3 regions of the Xanthobacter wiegelii genome follow, and region 1 is predicted to be linked to each of the others. Evidence: riboswitches for the same ligand, from Rfam matches in the RefSeq annotation. Region 1 holds a riboswitch; each other region holds the start of a gene.

Region 1 (5,987 bases):
GAGACCCGCGCGGCGCTGGACTTCGCCAAGGCCCGCATCGAGGCGCACCACGCCCGCCAGAAGCCAACGGACGAGACCTATGTGGACGCCGCCGGCGTCACCCTCGGCCATCGCTGGACCAGCGTGGATGCCGTGGGCCTCTACGTGCCCGGTGGTACCGCCGCCTATCCGTCATCCGTGCTGATGAATGCGGTGCCGGCGCAGGTGGCTGGCGTGCCGCGCATCGTCATGGTGGTGCCGGCGCCGGACGGCGTGATCGCGCCGCTGGTGCTTGCGGCCGCCCGGCTCGCCGGGGTGCACGAGGTCTATCGCGTGGGCGGGGCGCAGGCGGTGGCGGCGCTCGCCTACGGGACGGAGACCATCCGTCCGGTGGACAAGATCGTCGGCCCCGGCAACGCCTTCGTGGCGGCGGCCAAGCGGCAGGTGTTCGGCAAGGTCGGTATCGACATGGTGGCCGGCCCCTCCGAGGTGCTGATCCTCGCCGACGGCGACGCGAGCGCGGATTTCATCGCCGCCGACCTCCTTGCCCAGGCGGAGCATGACACCGCCGCCCAGTCCATCCTCATCACCAATTCGCCGGAGCTGGCGGACCGGGTGGAACAGGCGGTGGAGGGCATGCTCGCCACCCTGCCGCGCGCCGCGATCGCCTCCGCCTCCTGGCGCGACCATGGCGCCATCTTCCTGGTGGACAGCCTCGCCGACGCCATCCCGCTGGTGGACCGGATCGCGCCGGAGCATCTGGAAATCCACGCGGCGGACGCCGACGCGCTGGCCGCCAGGGTGCGGCACGCCGGCGCCATCTTCATCGGCGCCTGGACCCCGGAGGCCATCGGCGACTATGTGGGCGGCACCAACCACGTGCTCCCCACCGCCCGCTCGGCCCGCTTTTCCTCCGGGCTCGGCGTGCTGGACTTCATGAAGCGAACGTCCATCCTCAAGCTCGATGCCGACGCGCTGGAAAAGCTCGGCCCGGCCGCCGTGCGCCTCGCCGCCGTGGAGCGGCTGGACGCGCACGGGCGGTCCGTCTCCATCCGCAGCAACAGATGACGGGGGAATAGCGATGAGCGACAAGCCGGAGAGGAGCCCCACGGCCCGCCTCTGCGCCGTGACCCTCGACGACGCCTCCATCGGCCACGCCGGCAGCCCGGACATCGAGCACGAGCGCGCGACCGCCATCTGGGACCTCATCGAGGACAACAGCTTCATGCCCTGCGGCGATCCGGGGGAGGGGCCTTACCGCCTCGTCATCTCGCTCGCCGACAACCGCCTCGTGCTGGACGTCAAGCGCGAGAGCGGCGATCAGGTGGTGCAGCACCACCTCTCTCTCACCCCCTTCCGCAAGGTGGTGAAGGACTATTTCCTGGTCTGCGAGAGCTATTACAACGCCATCCGCACCGCCTCGCCGAGCCAGATCGAGGCCATCGACATGGGCCGGCGGGGCCTGCACAACGAGGGATCGACGCTGTTGCAGGAGCGCCTGGACGGCAAGGTGGTGGTGGATTTCGACACCGCCCGCCGCCTGTTCACGCTCATCTGCGCCCTGCACTGGAAAGGCTGAGCGACGATGGAGCCCCCTGCGGCGCCCCAGCGCTCAGCGCGGCCGCAATCGGTTCTCTTCATGTGCGGACAGAACGTGGTGCGCTCGGTGATGGCGTCCGCGCTCGCCCGGCATCTGTTCGGCAAATCCGTCTATGTGGGCTCGGCCGGGGTGATCGCCGGCGATGCCGATCCCTTCGTCACAGCGGTGATGGAGGAGATCGGCCTCGACGTGAAGAAGCACAGGCCGCAGAGCGTCGAGGATCTGGAAGAGTATGAGGGGCTGAATTTCGACCTCGCCATCTCCCTCTCCCCCGACGCCCACCACCGCGCGCTGGAGCTGACCCGCACCAACGCCCTCAAGGTGGAATATTGGCCCACCCCAGACCCCACCGGCGAAGGCGGCAACCGCGAGCAGCGCCTCGACGCCTACCGGCAGGTGCGCGACGAGCTGGAACGGCGAATCCGGGCGCGGTTCCGGCAGATCTAGAGGCGCGGTGCCCGGCCGATGAACCGCCGCGCGCCCGGTGCACGGCTGCCGCTCCGGCTGCGCCGTTGCTGTCCGACGTGCGAACGTGGTTCCCGTCCCTCATTTGACAATCCCGCCCGCCCTGCCTTTAGTGGCGGCGTCGAAGGTCCCGTGTTCCCACACGGGCGAAAAAGGGAATGCGGTGCGGAGGTGAATACCCTCCAATGCCGCGGCTGCCCCCGCAACTGTCGGCGGTGAGCCCCTGCCAGACGCCACTGGAGTTATCCGGGAAGGCGGCAGGGGCGGTGATCCGCGAGCCAGGAGACCTGCCTTCGACGAGGTCCGCGCCGGGCGGGGTGCTCCGGTTCTGCGTCCCTTCGAGCCCGCACGCGTGGGCGCTCGCACCCGTGGACCGGCCGGTGGAGCGCAGCGCGATTCCCGACAGCACGTCACCCGAGCCGGGCGCTGAAAGCCTGGAATCCGGCTGCGCGCCTGAAGCCGCGCGCGATACCGCTCCCGCCGTCACCCTCCTCATCTGCACGACCTGCCGCGCCCCCGGCAACGACGCCCCGCCCGACGCCGAGCGCGACGGCGCGCGCCTCCTCGCCTCCGCCTGTGCGGCCACCGTCTCCGACGGCGTCGCGGTCGTGGGCGTCTCTTGCCTCGCCAATTGCAAGCGCGCGCTGTCCGCCGCCATGGTCCGCCGCGACGGCTGGACCTATGTGTTCGGCGACCTTTCCCCCGACAGCGCCGCCGACCTTCTCGCCGGCGCTGCGCTTCTCGCCGGCTCGCAGGACGGCCTGATGCCATGGCGCGGCCGGCCGGACGAGCTCAAGCGCGGCATGGTCGCGCGCATTCCCCCGCTTTCCCTTCCCAAGGAGACCCGATGACCTCGCTCGCCCGCGTGCCCTGCACCATCGTCACCGGCTTCCTCGGCGCCGGGAAGACGACGCTGATCCGCCATGTGCTCGAGAATGCCGGCGGCAAGCGCCTCGCGGTCATCGTCAACGAGTTCGGTGACGTGGGCATCGACGGCGAAATCCTGAAGGGCTGCGGCATCGAGAGCTGCGACGAGACCAGCATCGTGGAACTCGCCAACGGCTGCCTCTGCTGCACCGTGGCGGATGATTTCGTGCCGGCGCTGGACCAGATCCTCGCCCGCGCGCCGAGAGTGGACCACATTCTCATCGAGACCTCCGGCCTCGCTTTGCCCAAGCCCCTGGTGCAGGCCTTCCAGTGGCCGGCCATCAAGGGCCGGGTGACGGTGGATGGCGTGATCGCCGTGGTGGATGGCCCGGCGCTGGCCGAAGGCCGCGTCGCGCCCGATCTCGCCGCGCTCGATGCGCAAAGGGCCGGGGATGAGAGCCTCGATCATGACGACCCGGTGGAAGAGGTGTTCGAGGACCAGATCGCTTGCGCCGATCTCGTCGTGCTCTCCAAGTCCGACCTCTTGGACGCGGCCGGTTTCGCCGCCGCCGAGAAGGCGGTGGCCGGCGCCCTGCCGCGCGCGGTGAAGCTGGTGCGGGCCTCCGGCGGCAGGGTGGATCTGGCGGTGCTGCTCGGTCTCGGCGTCGGCGCGGAGGATGTTATCGATGCCCGCCGCACCCACCACGACGATGAGGAAGACCACGACCACGACGAGTTCGAGAGCATCGTCCTCGCTCTGCCCGAGATCGCCGATCCCGCCGCGCTGGCCGCCCGCGTGGTGAAGGCGGCCGAGACGCCGGACGTGCTGCGCGTGAAGGGCTTCGCCGCCGTGGAAGGCAAGCCGCTGCGCCTGCTGGTGCAGGGCGTCGGCCCGCGCGTGTCGCACCATTTCGATCGCGCATGGAATGCGGGCGAGGCACGGCGCGGGGCGCTGGTGGTGATCGGCCTCAAGGGCTTCGATCGCGCGGCCGTGGAACAGGCCATCCTCGGCTAGGCCATGCACATCCTCGCCACCACATCGACGAGCCTGGAGGAGTTGGCCGAGCCGGTCGACCTCGCCCAGCCGCCCGGCGACATGGTGGCCCTCTCCTTCACCGACAGCGATCTCATCGGCCTGTCCGCCGCCTGGCGGGCGCGCGGCGATGCGGTTCCGAGCCTGCGCCTCGCGCGGCTGAAGGATCTGCGCCACCCCATGTCCGTGGATTTGTGGGTGGAGAAGGTCGCGGCCAAGGCGAAGGTGGTGCTGGTGCGCCAGCTGGGCGGGCTGGACTGGTGGCGCTACGGTGCCGAGCGATTGGCCGCCATGGCCCGCGCGCGCGGCATCGCCCTCGCGCTCCTGCCGGGGGAGGACCAGGACGATCCGCGCCTCGCCGCTCTCTCCACGCTGCCGCAGGACACGCTCGCCCTTTGGCTCGGCTATTTCCGCGCCGGCGGGCCGGAGAACATGGCGGCCCTGCTCTCCGCCATGGGCGAGGCAGCGGGCTTCGCCGCGCCCGGACCCATCCCCGCGCCGCGCCCGGTTCCGGGCACTGCCTTCCATCGCCCCGGCGCCGGTCTCGCGACGCTGGAGGACGTGCGCGGAGCCCGCGAAGGGCGGCCGAACGCGCTCATCCTCTTCTATCGGTCGCAATGGCTCGCCGCCGACACCGCCGCCGTGGATGCGCTGGCGGAGGCGCTGGAGGCGCGGGGCATCGCGGCGCACTGCCTGTTCGTTCCCAGCCTGAAGGCGCCGGAGGCCCGCGCCGCCGTGCGGGAGGCTTGCGCGGCGCTCGATCCGGCGGTCATCCTCACCACCACCGCCTTCGCGGCAGGAGACGCGGCTGAGCTGTTCCCGGAAGGTGGCCCCCCGGTGCTTCAGGCCGCGCCCGCGACCACGGCGCGGGAGGCGTGGGCGGGGAGCCCGCGCGGCTTCTCGGCGGCCGACCTCGCCATGCACGTGGTGCTGCCGGAGCTGGACGGGCGCGTGCTGGCCGGCGCGCTCTCCTTCAAGGATTTCGCCCCGCCCGACGCCGACCTCGCCTTCACCGCCGCCATCAACCGGCCGGAGCCGCAGGCGGTGGCCCATGTGGCGGACCGCGCGGCGGCGCTGGTCCGCCTCGCCGCCACGCCCCGCGCAGAGCGGCGCCTTGCGCTGATCCTGCCGGACTATCCCGGCGCCGAGGGCCGCTCGGGCTATGCGGTGGGCCTCGACGTGCCCGAGAGCGCGCGGCGGATGCTCGGAACGCTGGCGGCGGCTGGATATGGCGCGGGCCCCGTGCCCGACGATGCAAAGGCGCTCCTCGCCGCCATCCGGCCGGAACCGGCACTGGCGCTGGACGACTATCGCCGCCAGTTCGCCGTTTTGCCCGAGCCCGTGCAGGCCGCCGTGACCGCCGCCTGGGGCGGGCCTGAGGACGATGCAGACGTGAGCGACGGCGCCTTCCGCTTCCGCCTCGCCCCGTCCGGAAACATCACGCTCGCCTTCGCCCCCGATCGCGGCGCGAGCCTCGACCGGCGGGCGGATTATCACGACGCGAGCCTGCCGCCGCGCCACGGGCTCCTCGCCTTCGGCCTGTGGCTGCGCGCGGGGCTCGATGCCCATGCGGTCGTCCATCTCGGCGCCCATGGCACGCTGGAATGGCTGCCGGGCAAGGCGGTGGCGCTCACGCCGGCCTGTTTCCCGCAGGTGGTGATGGGCGCGCTGCCGGTGGTCTATCCCTTCATCGTCTCCAATCCCGGCGAGGCGGCGCAGGCCAAGCGCCGGCTCGCCGCCGTCACCATCGGCCATCTGCCGCCGCCCCTCACGAGTGCGGGCCTCAGCGAGGCCGAGCAGCGGCTGGAGCGGCTGGTGGATGAATATGCGCAGGCGGACGGCCTCGACCGCCGCCGCCGCGAACGTCTGGCCACGCTCATCGTCGAGACCGCTGCCGAGACCGGCCTTGCCGCCACCGCCGGTGTTGCCGCCGGCACCGATCCCGACGAGGCGCTGCGCCGCATCGATGCCTGGCTGTGCGACCTGAAGGATCTGGCGGTGAAGGACGGCCTCCACATCTTCGGCGCCGTGCCCGAGGGCGAG
Region 2 (5,987 bases), 1.0 Mb from region 1:
GCCCACCAGCGGCGAGGAGCTGAGCCTTATCCGTCAGCTGATCGGCCTCATCACCTTCTGATCTGGTATCAGCACAGTCCGGCCGCGCATCGCGCGCGCCGGACAGCGACCTGAGGAGACCTTGACCTCAGTCGCGAATGACGCTCCCAAGGGGGGCGGCGCCGGAGCCCCTGCCCCTTCGCGACGTCCTGCCCTACGCCACGCTTTTCCCTTCGCAATGCCTGCCCGGAGCGACGAGCCCGAACCGATGGCCAGAACACTCGGACAGGACCTCGCCGCCGCGCTGCGCTTCTATTCCCGCCTGCCCTTGCCGGCCCGGGACGAAACCGCGTTCGCGGCCCCCGACATCGACCGCATCGCCTATGCCGTGCCGGTGGCCGGCGCGGTGCTGGGCCTTATCGGGGCGCTCGTCCTCATCCTGGCCATGGCCCTGAAGCTGCCGGCCTTCCTTGCCGCCACGCTCGCGGTGACGGCGCTGGCGCTCGCCACCGGCTGCTTCCACGAGGACGGACTGGCCGACACCGCCGATGGCCTCGGCGGCGGGCGGGACCGCATCCACAAACTCACCATCATGCGCGACAGCCGCATCGGCACCTATGGCGCCACCGCGCTTTTGCTGGGCCTGCTGCTGCGGATCGGCGCGCTGGAGGCGCTTGCCCTGTCGGTGGGACCGCTCCGCGCGGGCCTGGTCCTCATTGCCGGCGAGGCCGCCTCCCGCGCCGCCGGCGTGCTGCTCATCGCCGCCCTGCCGCCGGCCCGCACCGATGGCGCCGGGGCGTCCGTCGGCCGGCCCTCGGAGGCGGCGGCGCTGTCCTGCGCGCTGGTCGCGGCGCTCATCGTTTCGGTGCTGATGGTGGCCTCCTTCGGCATCGGTGCCGCGTTTGCCGGACTGATCGGCCCTGCGCTGGTGCTGCTCGTGATGATGCGCCTGTCGGCCCGGCTCATCGGCGGACAGACCGGCGACGTGGCGGGCGCCACCCAGCAGGTGGCGGTGATTGTGTTCCTCCTCGGCGTGCTTATCTTCGGCGGACGGTAGGCGAGCGGCGATTCCCGCCCCGCCTCAGTCGGAAGGAGCCGAGCGCCCGACCGCGCAGCCATGACCCAGCCGCCAGACCCCCGGACCGTTTCCCGCCCCGGCGCCATCCGCTCGCCCTGCATCAAGGTGTGCGTGGTGGAGCCACTGAGCGGCCTGTGCATCGGCTGCGGACGCACGCTGCGGGAGATCGGCGGCTGGGCCTCGTTCTCGCCGGATGCGCGGGAGCGGATCATGGCTGTCCTGCCGGACCGGCTGGCGCGTCTCAAGGAGACGGCGCCGGATGCGTTCATGGAATAGGCCGCCATGCGCAGCGACCGTCTTCTCTGGATCCTCCTCATCGGCCTGTTCGCCGGCGGCGTCATCCTCGCGGTGAACCACGAGCAGGGCGAGGTGGCGGGCATCGACATCAACAAGTTCGGCGCGCTGGTGGGTCAGCTCTCGATCGCGATCTTCATCGGCGCGGCGGCGTGGTCCGTCTTTCGCGGGCGGATCGCCGAATCGCTCATGGCGGCCGCCTTCTGGCTGGTGCTCGCGGCGATGCTGGCGCTCGGCTACACCTATCGCGATCCCCTCGCCCAGGTCGGCCGCAAGGTGCTGGCCGAGGTTGCGCCGGGCTATGCGGTGAACCTCGCGCAGACCGGCACGAGCATGGTGGAGGTGACGCGTGGGGCGGCCGGCGATTTCGCAGTGCGCGCGGGAATCAACGGCTCGGGGGTGAGCATGCTGGTGGACACCGGCGCCTCATCCGTCGTTTTGACCCATGAGGCGGCGCAGGCGGTGGGCCTGCCGGTGGATTTTCTGAAGTATGACGTGCCCGTCGATACCGCCGCCGGCCGCACCCGCGCCGCCGCCGTGGTGCTGGACACCATCACCATCGGCAGCATCGTCGAGCGCCGCGTGCCCGCCCTCGTCTCGCCCGCCGGCGCCTTGCGCACGAGCCTCCTCGGCATGAGCTTCCTGTCCCGGCTCGAGGGCTTCGAGTTCCGCGGCGACAAGCTCGTGATGCGCGGCGGCAAATGATTGTGTTTCCGCTCGCTGCCCGCCTCGGTTAGGTTTTCGGGCGTCCACCCCGCCTGATCTGCGAACCCCGATGCGCGTCCCCACTGCGACCGATCTCCAGAAGGAACGCGCGATCCTGTTCGCGATCCTTCTCGATTTCAGCGTCTTCGTCCCCTACCTCGTCACGGTGTGGCGGATCGGCTCCCTGGCCATGCTGGCGGAGATGCTGCGCGGCGGCCTGCTGTTGCTGGTGGAGGGCCTCGCCCTGCTGACGCTGCGCGCTGCCCATCGCGGCCGCCTTTATTTCTACGATTTCGGCATCGGCAAGCTCGAGCGCATGTTGGCGGCAGCCATCGGCGTGCTGCTGCTGCTGGCGGCCGTCTTCATTCTCATCAAGGTGATGGATTCGACTGAATCCGAGCCCCTGCCACCCTTCTGGGTGGCGGCCGCTCTGGGTCTTGTCATCTACAACCTGTTCACGAATCTGGCGCCGCTGGTTCCGCTGTGGCGGGCGACGCGCGCGGGTACGTCCATCATCGTGCTCAGCCAGTTCCGCGCGCGCATCGCCAAGGCCATCGCCTCGGTGACGGTGGTGGTGTGCGTCGCCCTCGACGTATTGCTTCCGCACACCAAGGTGGCGCTGGTGGCCGACGATATCGGCGGGCTCATCGGCGCGGCCTTCATGCTGGTCATCGGCGGCAGCATGATCTCGGAAGCCCTGCCGGACCTTCTGGACCGCGCGCTCGCCGAACCGTTGCAGATGAAGGTGAACGCCGCGCTCGCCGCCAATTTCGATCGCTACGAGCAGCTCATTGGCGTGCGGACGCGCAAATCCGGCAGTGTCGCTTATGTGGAGATCACGGTGGGCTTCGCGCCGGATCGCACCATCGCCGACGTCAGCTCGGTGACGGAGGGCCTGCGCCAGACGCTGACCGCTGCCATTCCCGATGCCGACGTGGTGGTGATCGCCGCGCCTTATGATCCGGCGACCGAGGCGACCTAGAGCATCTCCAGCCCGACCTTGCGCCGGGGCGGCGGGAAGGCCTTGTCGATGGCGGCGAGGTCGTCCGCGTCGAGCGCCAGATCGCGCGCGGCGGCGTTCATCTCCACATGCTCGATGCGGCTCGCCTTGGGAATGGCGATCACATCGCCGCTCCGCATCACCCACGCCAGAGCGACCTGAAACGGGTCCACGCCGTGCTTCTTCGCCACGGCGCCCAAAGCCCCGTTGCGCGGCAGGCGGGCCTGCTCGATGGGGCTGTAGGCCATGATAGGAATGCGGGCGGCGCGCAAGGCCGGAAACAGGTCGAACTCCGGCCCGCGCCGGCTCGGATTGTACAGGACCTGATTGGCGGCGCAGGCGGTTCCGCCCCTGGCGGCAAGAAGCTCCTCCATGTCGTCCGTATCGAGGTTGCTCACCCCCCAATGCCGGATCTTGTCGGCCTTCTGCAGCGCCTCGAACCCCGCGATGGTCTCGGACAGGGGATGGTTGCCGCGCCAGTGGAGCAGATAAAGGTCGATCACGTCGGTCTTCATCCGCTTCAGGCTGCGCTCGCAGGCGGCGGCGACGCCCGCCCGGCTGGCGTTGTGCGGATAGACCTTGCTGACGAGGAACACCTCGTGCCGACGTCCGGCGATGGCTTCGCCCACCACCTCCTCGGCACCGCCATCGCCATACATCTCCGCCGTGTCGATAAGGGTCAGGCCGAGGTCGATCCCGCGCCGGAGCGCGTTCGCCTCCGCGACGCGGGCGGTGGAGCGCTCGCCCATGTACCAGGTGCCCTGGCCGAGGGCGGGCACCGTCTCGCCGCTGGGAAGGGTCACGGTCTTGCTCATTGCCGGTTCCTTGGCATTCAACTGGCCGCTGGCCGTTTTGGGGCGACCATAGCGGCTGCGTGAGCGCGGTCCAGAGAGTGCTCCGACCGTCTTGGCCCCCGCCCCGAAACGCAGAACGCCAGCGGGAGCACCGCCGGCGTTCGTCTTCTCTCTAAAAAAACGCGATCAGGCCGCGTCGTAGAGCCGGCGCTCCAGCAGCGGGCTGCCGCCCTTGAAGGCACCATGCAGCGCCTTGGCGGCGGCGAGGACAGCGAGGTCCACAAGCGGCTCGACGATGATGACGAGCAGGTACGCGCCGCCGAACGTCGCCACCGACGCGACGTTCTCCGCCGCGAAGCCCTGGCCATAGATGGCCCAGAACGCCACCCAGCCGACGATGCCGGCCTGATAGGTGGTGGAGAGGGCGAGCGCCTGGCCGTACTTCAGCTCTACGTAGGGCGTGCCCGGCGCGACGATGCGGCGCGCGACGGCGGCGACGCCGAACAGCGGCACCAGCAGCGTGGTCACGTTCATGCCGTACTGGGGCAGGTCGAACGGCGCGAAGAACAGGCCCTGGACGAGCAGGCCGAAGGCGAGGCCAAGGGCCGCCGGAGCCGCGCCGAACATCAGGAACAGGGTCGAGCCGAGGATGAGGTGCACTTCCGAGACACCCACCGGATAGTGCGGCAGAACCTCGAAGAAGGAGAAGACGAGGGCGGTGGTGGCGAGGGTGCGGCCCGCCAGCGAGAGGACGCCGCGCTCACGCGCCGCCTCATAGGCAAGCTTGAGGGCGTAGCCGCCGGCGGCGGCCGCCGTGACATAGCTGAGGCCGATCTTGGCCCCGTCCACGAGTCCGGGTTCGATATGCATGTTCGTCTCCGTTGCCGTCTCACCCGACGGCCCGAGGGGTTCATCATGCGACCGGCCGGTCTCCTGACTCGCGGGTCTACGCTCACCCCCGCCTTCCCGGCCGGCCCGAAGGGCTGTGGCCAGTGGCATGCTGGAAGATCGCTCGCCGCTTACAGTCGCGGGGGCGGTTGAGGCTTCGGCCGGATCTCGCGGATGATTCTCCGCGCAATCCCGCCCTACCCCATTCCCGTTTCACTCCGGATGCCGAGGCAGCCGGAGCACCGTTCGCAAGCGCAGCAGGCACCGAACGCCGCCGCCCTGTCAAGCAATCCCGTAGCAGTGGGACGCGCGCCGTGGCCTTCGCCGGGCGCGCATCCTGCCGCTCGGGGCGGGAAGCTCCGCGTCAGTGGCTGGAGTGGGCGCCGCCGCCCTGAGCGCCCATGCCCTCCACCTTGAACTGAACAGGGACGGTGCCCGCCTTCTCGAAGGTCAGCGTGCCGTCCACCAGCGTGCCCTCCTTCAGCGGGGCCTTCAGGTCGAGGAACATGATGTGGTAGCCGCCGGGCTTCAGCTCGAGGCTGCCCCCGGCCGGAATGGCGAGACCGTCCGGCAGGGGGCGCATCACCATCACGCCGTCCTTCATGCTCATTTCGTGGATTTCCACGCGCCCGGCGAAGGGCGCGGTGGCGGCGACGAGGCGGTCGGGGGCGGTTCCCGTGTTCTTCACCACGAGATAGCCGCCGGCGACGGTGGCGCCGCCGGGCGTGGCGCGCGACCATGGATGGTCGATCTGCAGGGACCCGGCCTTGAAGTCATGCGCGACGGCGGCGCCGGCCAGCGCCGCGGTGGCGATGGCGGCGGCGATGATGGTGCGGCGGGTGAGGTGAAAGATGGACATGTGTGCTCCTGCATGGCGCCGGGGGCTGCTGCCGCTCGGCGGGATGGAGTGAAGGGCTGGATGAAAGGGATCGCGCGCGGCGCGGTGCCAGCGCATCGGGGTGCGCGGAGACCCATAACGGCTAAAGGAAAGGACGCGAGACAGCGTCAGCCAGCCAGCGGCGGTCCCTGGGACGAACGCGGCTCGCGCCGGTCACGGCCCGTCCCCTCGATGCCGGCGAGCGGAAGGGCGCCCGGTCGATGATCCGAAGCAACCGGCATCCCCGCCCCGGCGACGGCGGGCAGCAACGGGGCTGGAGAATGGCCGGCGCATAAGGCGCAGCAGACGGAATGGTCCGCCCGCGGCATGGACGGATCGCCACCCTGCCCGTCGGCCGTGCCGATGCACAGG
Region 3 (5,987 bases), 140 kb from region 1:
CTGATAGCTGAAGGCGATGACGCCGTAGATCATGCCCACGGCGATGCCGCTCACGATGAGCTGCGAGAGGACGTTCATGACGATCTCCGGAAGGGGGCGCGGCCCCCGCGTCACGGCAGGGTTCCGGGCGAACCGGCCGCCGTGCTCGATGGCGCGGCGATCCGAATGGTGTGGGGTGAAGGATGGGGAGAGGGGCGGGTTATGAACCGACACCCCACCCAGTTCCGTCATGCCCCGGCTCGTCCGGGGCATCCACTTCGCCGCCTGGTCAGCTCTTTGTTACTTCGCAGGCCGCCAGGTCACCCCGTGGATCCCCCGGACAAGCCGGGGGATGACGGCGCACAAAATGGCCGGGTCAGCTAATGGACGCGGCCCGGTCAGCCTCAGTTCTTCGCCTTCACCCGCACCGCCTTGTCGCCGGCGATGTCTTCGGGGTGGGCGGCGACCACGCGGCCGTCCTTCACGAGGCCGAACACCGGGATGTTGGCGGTGATGGCCTCGTGGTCGGTGGCGGAGAAGGGCTTGTCGTAGACGGTGACCACGCCCTCGACCTTGGTGCTGAGGTTTTCCAGCGCCTCGCGGACCTTGCGGCCGTCGGTGGAGCCCGCCTGCTTGATGGCGGCGGCGAGCAGCAGCACCGAATCATAGCCCTGCGCGGCCGAGACCGGCGAGGGCATGCGATCGATCTTGTAGGCGGCCTGATAGGCCTCGATGAAGGCCTTGCGCTTGGGGGTGTCCGGCAGCTGGATGAAGGTCTGCGGCATCATCGCGCCGTTGCCGTTGGCACCGGCGGTGTCGATGAAATTGGCCATGGAGAGCGTCCACGAGCCGATCATGGGCACCTTCCAGCCGAGCTTGGCCATGCCGTTGGCGATCTGCGCCAGTTCGGGGCCGATGGCGTAGGTCAGCACCACGTCGGCGCCGGCCTCCTTGGCGCGCAGCAGCTGCGCGGTCATGTCGGTGTCGCCGATGTTGAACTTCTCTTCGGCGACCGGCTTCACGCCCATGGTGGCGAGGGCCTTCACGAGGTCGGCGCGGCCGAGCTGGCCGTAATTGGTCGAGTCGGCGAGGATGGCCGGCTTCTTGAAGCCCTGCCGCTTCACCGCCTCGTCGGCGATCATGGCGCTCTGGATGGCGTCGTTGGCGGAGGTGCGGAAGATGTAGTTGTTCTTGTTGTCCGGCGGCACGAACTGCTTGGAGATGAGGGTGCCGGTGGCCACGTTGTTGATCACCGGAATCTCGGCTTCCTGATAGAAGCGCTGGGAGGCCAGCGCCACGCCGGTGTTGATGTAGCCGAGGGTGGCGACGACGCCTTCCTTGTTGATGAGCTCCTGGGCGATCTGCACGCCCACCTCGTTCTTGGCCTCGTCGTCACGCTCGACGAGCTGGAGGGGACGGCCCAGTACGCCGCCGGCCTTGTTCACCTCATCCACGGCGAGCTTCACGCCGTCGCGCATGCTCACGCCCATGGAGGACGAGCCGCCGGTGAAGGGGCCGGTGAGTCCGATTTTGATGGGGTCGGCGGCGTAGGCTGCGCCGGAAAAGGCAAGCCCGAAAACGGCAACGCCTGCGGCCAAAGCCGCGACCATGCTCCTCAGTCGCATCTTCTACTCCCTGTGTGTCCGATTATTCGGTTATTATACTTTAGTAGTGCCCACCCTCCCGCAGGACGGGGCGGCTCTCAATCGTTTAAGCGAATTGAGAACCGTGCGCTACCATAACCTAGCGGAAGGAGGGTCGAGCCTTTGCTGGTGCCGTTTTTGCAGGCAGTCGCATGCAGAATTTGCGGCGCGGTGGTGGTTTCGGACCACGCGTTTGGTGAAGCAAAGCGCAAGATGTGATCGCTACGCTCGCGGTTGCGCGAGGTCTTTCCGCAGTTGCGTTCAAGTTTTTGCAGATGCGAAGGATTCGTTGACGCGAGGGACCGCCCCCGCCTATGGTCGTGGCGACGGTTCCCGCAAGGGATCAAAAGGGAACGCGGTGCTCCGGCCTTGCCGGATATGCCGCGGCTGCCCCCGCAACTGTAAGCGGCGAGTCCTCTGCCATCAGCCACTGGGTCGCAAGGCCTGGGAAGGCGGCACAAGGGCGGCGACCCGCGAGCCAGGAGACCTGCCGTCAGCCGTGGTCACGCGCGAGCACATCGGGCGGGGTTCTCCTGATGGCGGTTTTGTCCCGGTCCGATAGGGCCGGGCATGCCTCGTTCGCGGTGACGGACCACCCGTGCCGTCGAGTTCCTCATGCCGTCCCTTTTCCCGTTCCGATCCCGCCGCGCGCTGCCGGCCGCGGCCCTGCTGGCTCTTGCCTGCGTTCCCTCCGCGCTCGCCCAGACCCAAAATCTGAATGCAGACGACCAGAATGCCGGCGACCTGCCGGAACTGGTGGTCAGCGCCACCGGCATTCCCACCCCCGAGACCGAGGTGGCGAGTTCGGTCAGCATCGTCACCGAGCAGGACATCGCCCGCAACCAGCAGCGCACCTTGCCGGACGTTCTGCAATCCCTGCCCGGTCTCAACGTGGTGCAGACCGGCGGGCCGGGGGGCACCACCTCGGTGTTCATCCGGGGCACCAATTCCAACCATGTGAAGGTGCTGATCGACGGCATCGACGCCGGCAATCCGGCCGCCACCAACGGCGCGTTCGATTTCGGCAAGCTGCTCGCCTCCGATCTCGAACGCGTGGAGGTGCTCCGCGGCCCGCAATCCGGCCTCTACGGCTCGGACGCCATCGGCGGCGTCATCTCCATCACCACCAAGAAGGGCGAGGGGCCGCCCAAGGTGTCGGCCTATGTGGAGGGCGGCGCGCTCGGCACGTTCAACCAGTATGCGAGCCTCACCGGCTCCACCGAGAAGCTGGCCTATTCGTTCAACGTCACCCACTTCTCCTCCACCGATATTCCGGTGACGCCGCAGAACATTGCCCCGCCCTTCTGGCCGCGCAATCCCAATGCCTATGACAACTGGACCTACTCCACCCGGCTCGACTGGCAGGCCACCGAGACGCTCGCGGTGAATTTCGTCGCGCGCTACATCGACACCAGCCTCGCCTTCACGCCGGATACTTTTCCCCCGCCCACCTATGCCGGCCTTCCCGCGGCGCTGCGCTCCACGTCCTATACGGGCATGTTCTTCACCAAGGGGGAGGGCGTGTGGACCGCGTTCGATGGCGCCCTCGTCACCACATTCGGCGCGAGCGAGATGACCTCGTCGAGCCCCACGGTGGGGCCGAACCCGGACGTGAACGGCACCTATGACGGCGACCGGCAGGTCTATTACGTGCGCTCCAACTATCTTGTCGCACCTGGCCAGAACCTGCTGGTGGGCGCGGAGCGGCGGAACGAGGCCATGACCTCTTCCACGGCCTACACCACGGTTGACGCCTCCACCGGCGACACGGGCGTCTATGCCGAATACCAGGGCAATCTCTGGAACCGGCTCTTCTTCGCCGCCAACGTGCGCTACGACAGCGACGACAGCTTCGGCGACCACACCACCTACCGCCTCGCCCCCGCGCTGCTGTTCGACGAGACGGGCACCAAGCTGAAGGCGAGCTACGGCACCGGCTTCAAGGCGCCCACGCTCTACCAGCTCTACGCGCCCTATTATGGCAATGCGAGCCTCCAGCCGGAGGAGAGCGAGGGCTGGGATTTAGGCTTCGAACAGAAGGCGTTCGCGGAGCGGGTGCTGTTCGGGGTGACGTACTTCCACAACACCATCACCAACCTCATCAGCTACGATCCGGTGACGTACCAGAACGTCAACATCTCCAGCGCCGTCTCGCAGGGCGTGGAGGCGTTCGTGTCGGTGAAGGTGACGGACCGGATCGACGCGCGGGTGGACTACACCTACACCGACGTGGTGGGTTCTGTGCCGCCCGGCCAGCCCTTCGGCGCCGCCTGCGCGCCCATCGACGCCACCTCCTGCTATCCCCTGCGCCGGCCCAACAACAAGGTGAGCCTGACGCTCGGCTGGCGGCCCACCGATGAGCTCGATCTGGCGGCGAGCCTCGTCTATGCCTCCTCCTGGTGGGACATCGTGCGCCTCACGTCGAACTACATCGACCAGCCCGGCTACACGGTGGTGAACCTGGCGGCGAACTACCGGCTCAATGCCGCCACCAGCGTGTTCGGGCGCATCGACAATCTGTTCAACCAGACCTACGAGAACCCCAACGGCTTCCTCGCCCCCGGCTTCGGCGCCTATGGCGGGGTGAGGCTCACATGGTGAAGCGCATGGTGAGACGGTGAGGTTCGCGGCGGCCGGGCTTTTCCCGGCGGCTCTCTTGGCCGCTCTTCTCGCCTGCGCCCCGGCGCGGGCGGAGGAAGCCCCTGTTCCGCCACATGCCCGGCCCCGCGTCGTCTCGCTCAACCTGTGCACGGACGAAATGGCCCTCCGGCTCGCCGATGCCGGGCAGGTGCTCTCCGTCACCCATCTGGCGCGCGACCCGCTCTCGTCCAACGTGGCGGACCTTGCGCGCGCGGTCCCGGTCAATCGCGGGCTGGCGGAAGAGGTGGTGCCGCTGAAGCCGGACCTGGCGCTGGCCGGCGCCTACACCACGCGCACCGCCACCGCCATGCTGCGCCGACTCGGCTTCGAGGTGCTTGAACTGGCCGAGCCGCAGACGCTCGACGAGGCCTACGCCCAGATCCGCATGGTGGCCGAACGCCTCGGCGTGCCGGAGCGGGGCGCGGCCATGGTGCGGGAGATGGAAGCGGCCTTCGCGCGCCTGCCGCCGGTCGCGGGCGAGCGCCCGACCGCCGTTGTTCTGCGCCCCAACGGCTTCACCACCGGGCGCGGTTCTCTGGCGGACGAACTGATGGCGAAGGCCGGCCTCGCCAACCTCGCCGCGCGTCTGCCCACGGACAAGATGGGCCAGCTGGCGCTGGAGGAGATCGTGCGCGCCGCGCCCGACCTCGTGGTGGTGAATGCTGATGAGGCGGCGCCGCCGTCGCTGGCAGACGCGCTGCTGCACCATCCGGCTCTCGCCCCCTTCAAGGACCGCACGCTCGCTTTGCCGCTCAGGCTGTGGACCTGCGCCGGGCCGGACCTTGCCGAGGCGGCGGCGCTGCTCGCGAAGGCGCGGTCACGCATCTCCGGGCCGGACGCCGCGCGGCCTCCCCATCTGCACCACGCCGCCGCCGAGGGGACGCGCTGATGCCCTCGCGCGTCGTCCTCGGCCTCGGCCTTCTGGTGCTGCTGCTGTTCTGCGCCTCGGTGGCGGTGGGCTATGCCCCGCTCGACCTTGGCGCTGCCTTCGGTGATCTCCTCGCCGGCCGGCCGAGCGTGGCCGCGCTGGTGCTGTCGGAGCTGCGCCTGCCGCGCGCCATCCTCGGCGCGGCGGTGGGCTTCAGCCTCGGCCTCACCGGGGCGGCCTTGCAGGGGCTGATGCGCAATCCTTTGGCCGATCCCGGCGTGGTGGGCGTCTCTGGCGCGGCGGCGCTGGGGGCGGTGATCGCCTTCTATTTCGGCTTCTCCACCTCCTTCGCGCTGGCCCTGCCGCTGGGCGGGCTGGTAGGCGCCGCCGCCGCGACTGCCGTATTGCTTGCCCTCGCCGCGCGGGGCGCGGGGACGGTGATGCTGATCCTCGCCGGCGTCGCCTTGTCCAGCCTCGCCGGCGCGCTCACCGCGCTGGCGCTGAATCTGGCGCCGAGCCCCTATGCGGCGCTGGAGCTGGTGTTCTGGCTCATGGGCTCGCTGGCCGACCGCAGCCTTGTGCATGTGGCGCTGGCGCTGCCCTTCATGGCGGTGGGCTGGGTATTGGTGCTCGCCACCGGCCCGGCGCTCGATGCGCTGACATTGGGCGAGGACGCCGCCGAAAGCCTCGGCTTCCCGCTGCGCCGGGTGCGCCTCCTCGTCATCGGCGGCACGGCGGCTGCGGTGGGGGCGAGCGTGGCGGTGGCGGGGGCCATCGGCTTCGTCGGCCTCGTGGTGCCCCATCTGGTGCGCCCGCTGGTCGGGCACCGGCCGGGACGGCTGCTGGCCGCGAGCGGG

What was found. Region 1 has a riboswitch for cobalamin ahead of V5F63_RS17120 (DUF1636 family protein). Riboswitches for the same ligand answer to the same signal wherever they lie in the genome.
Region 2: linked by a shared signal. The riboswitch ahead of V5F63_RS12255 (energy-coupling factor ABC transporter permease) and the one ahead of V5F63_RS17120 (DUF1636 family protein) in region 1 are both predicted to bind cobalamin.
Region 3: linked by a shared signal. The riboswitch ahead of V5F63_RS16470 (TonB-dependent receptor plug domain-containing protein) and the one ahead of V5F63_RS17120 (DUF1636 family protein) in region 1 are both predicted to bind cobalamin.

What each region holds. Positions count from the first base shown of each region.
Region 1 is NZ_CM195529.1:3,674,896-3,680,882, reverse strand. It holds gene hisD (histidinol dehydrogenase) at 1-1,047, shown strand, start outside; gene V5F63_RS17130 (UPF0262 family protein) at 1,061-1,558, shown strand; gene V5F63_RS17125 (arsenate-mycothiol transferase ArsC) at 1,565-2,026, shown strand; cobalamin riboswitch at 2,153-2,353, shown strand; gene V5F63_RS17120 (DUF1636 family protein) at 2,425-2,895, shown strand; gene cobW (cobalamin biosynthesis protein CobW) at 2,892-3,926, shown strand; gene cobN (cobaltochelatase subunit CobN) at 3,930-5,987, shown strand, end outside.
Region 2 is NZ_CM195529.1:2,642,613-2,648,599, forward strand. It holds gene V5F63_RS12225 (outer membrane protein assembly factor BamE) at 1-61, shown strand, start outside; gene cobS (adenosylcobinamide-GDP ribazoletransferase) at 248-1,036, shown strand; gene V5F63_RS12235 (DUF1289 domain-containing protein) at 1,097-1,333, shown strand; gene V5F63_RS12240 (TIGR02281 family clan AA aspartic protease) at 1,340-2,056, shown strand; gene V5F63_RS12245 (cation diffusion facilitator family transporter) at 2,127-3,038, shown strand; gene V5F63_RS12250 (aldo/keto reductase) at 3,035-3,871, opposite strand; gene V5F63_RS12255 (energy-coupling factor ABC transporter permease) at 4,037-4,720, opposite strand; cobalamin riboswitch at 4,757-5,000, opposite strand; gene V5F63_RS12260 (copper chaperone PCu(A)C) at 5,103-5,597, opposite strand; gene V5F63_RS12265 (hypothetical protein) at 5,744-5,987, opposite strand, start outside.
Region 3 is NZ_CM195529.1:3,532,295-3,538,281, reverse strand. It holds gene V5F63_RS16480 (branched-chain amino acid ABC transporter permease) at 1-78, opposite strand, end outside; gene V5F63_RS16475 (ABC transporter substrate-binding protein) at 384-1,604, opposite strand; cobalamin riboswitch at 1,934-2,131, shown strand; gene V5F63_RS16470 (TonB-dependent receptor plug domain-containing protein) at 2,238-4,223, shown strand; gene V5F63_RS16465 (ABC transporter substrate-binding protein) at 4,279-5,151, shown strand; gene V5F63_RS16460 (FecCD family ABC transporter permease) at 5,151-5,987, shown strand, end outside.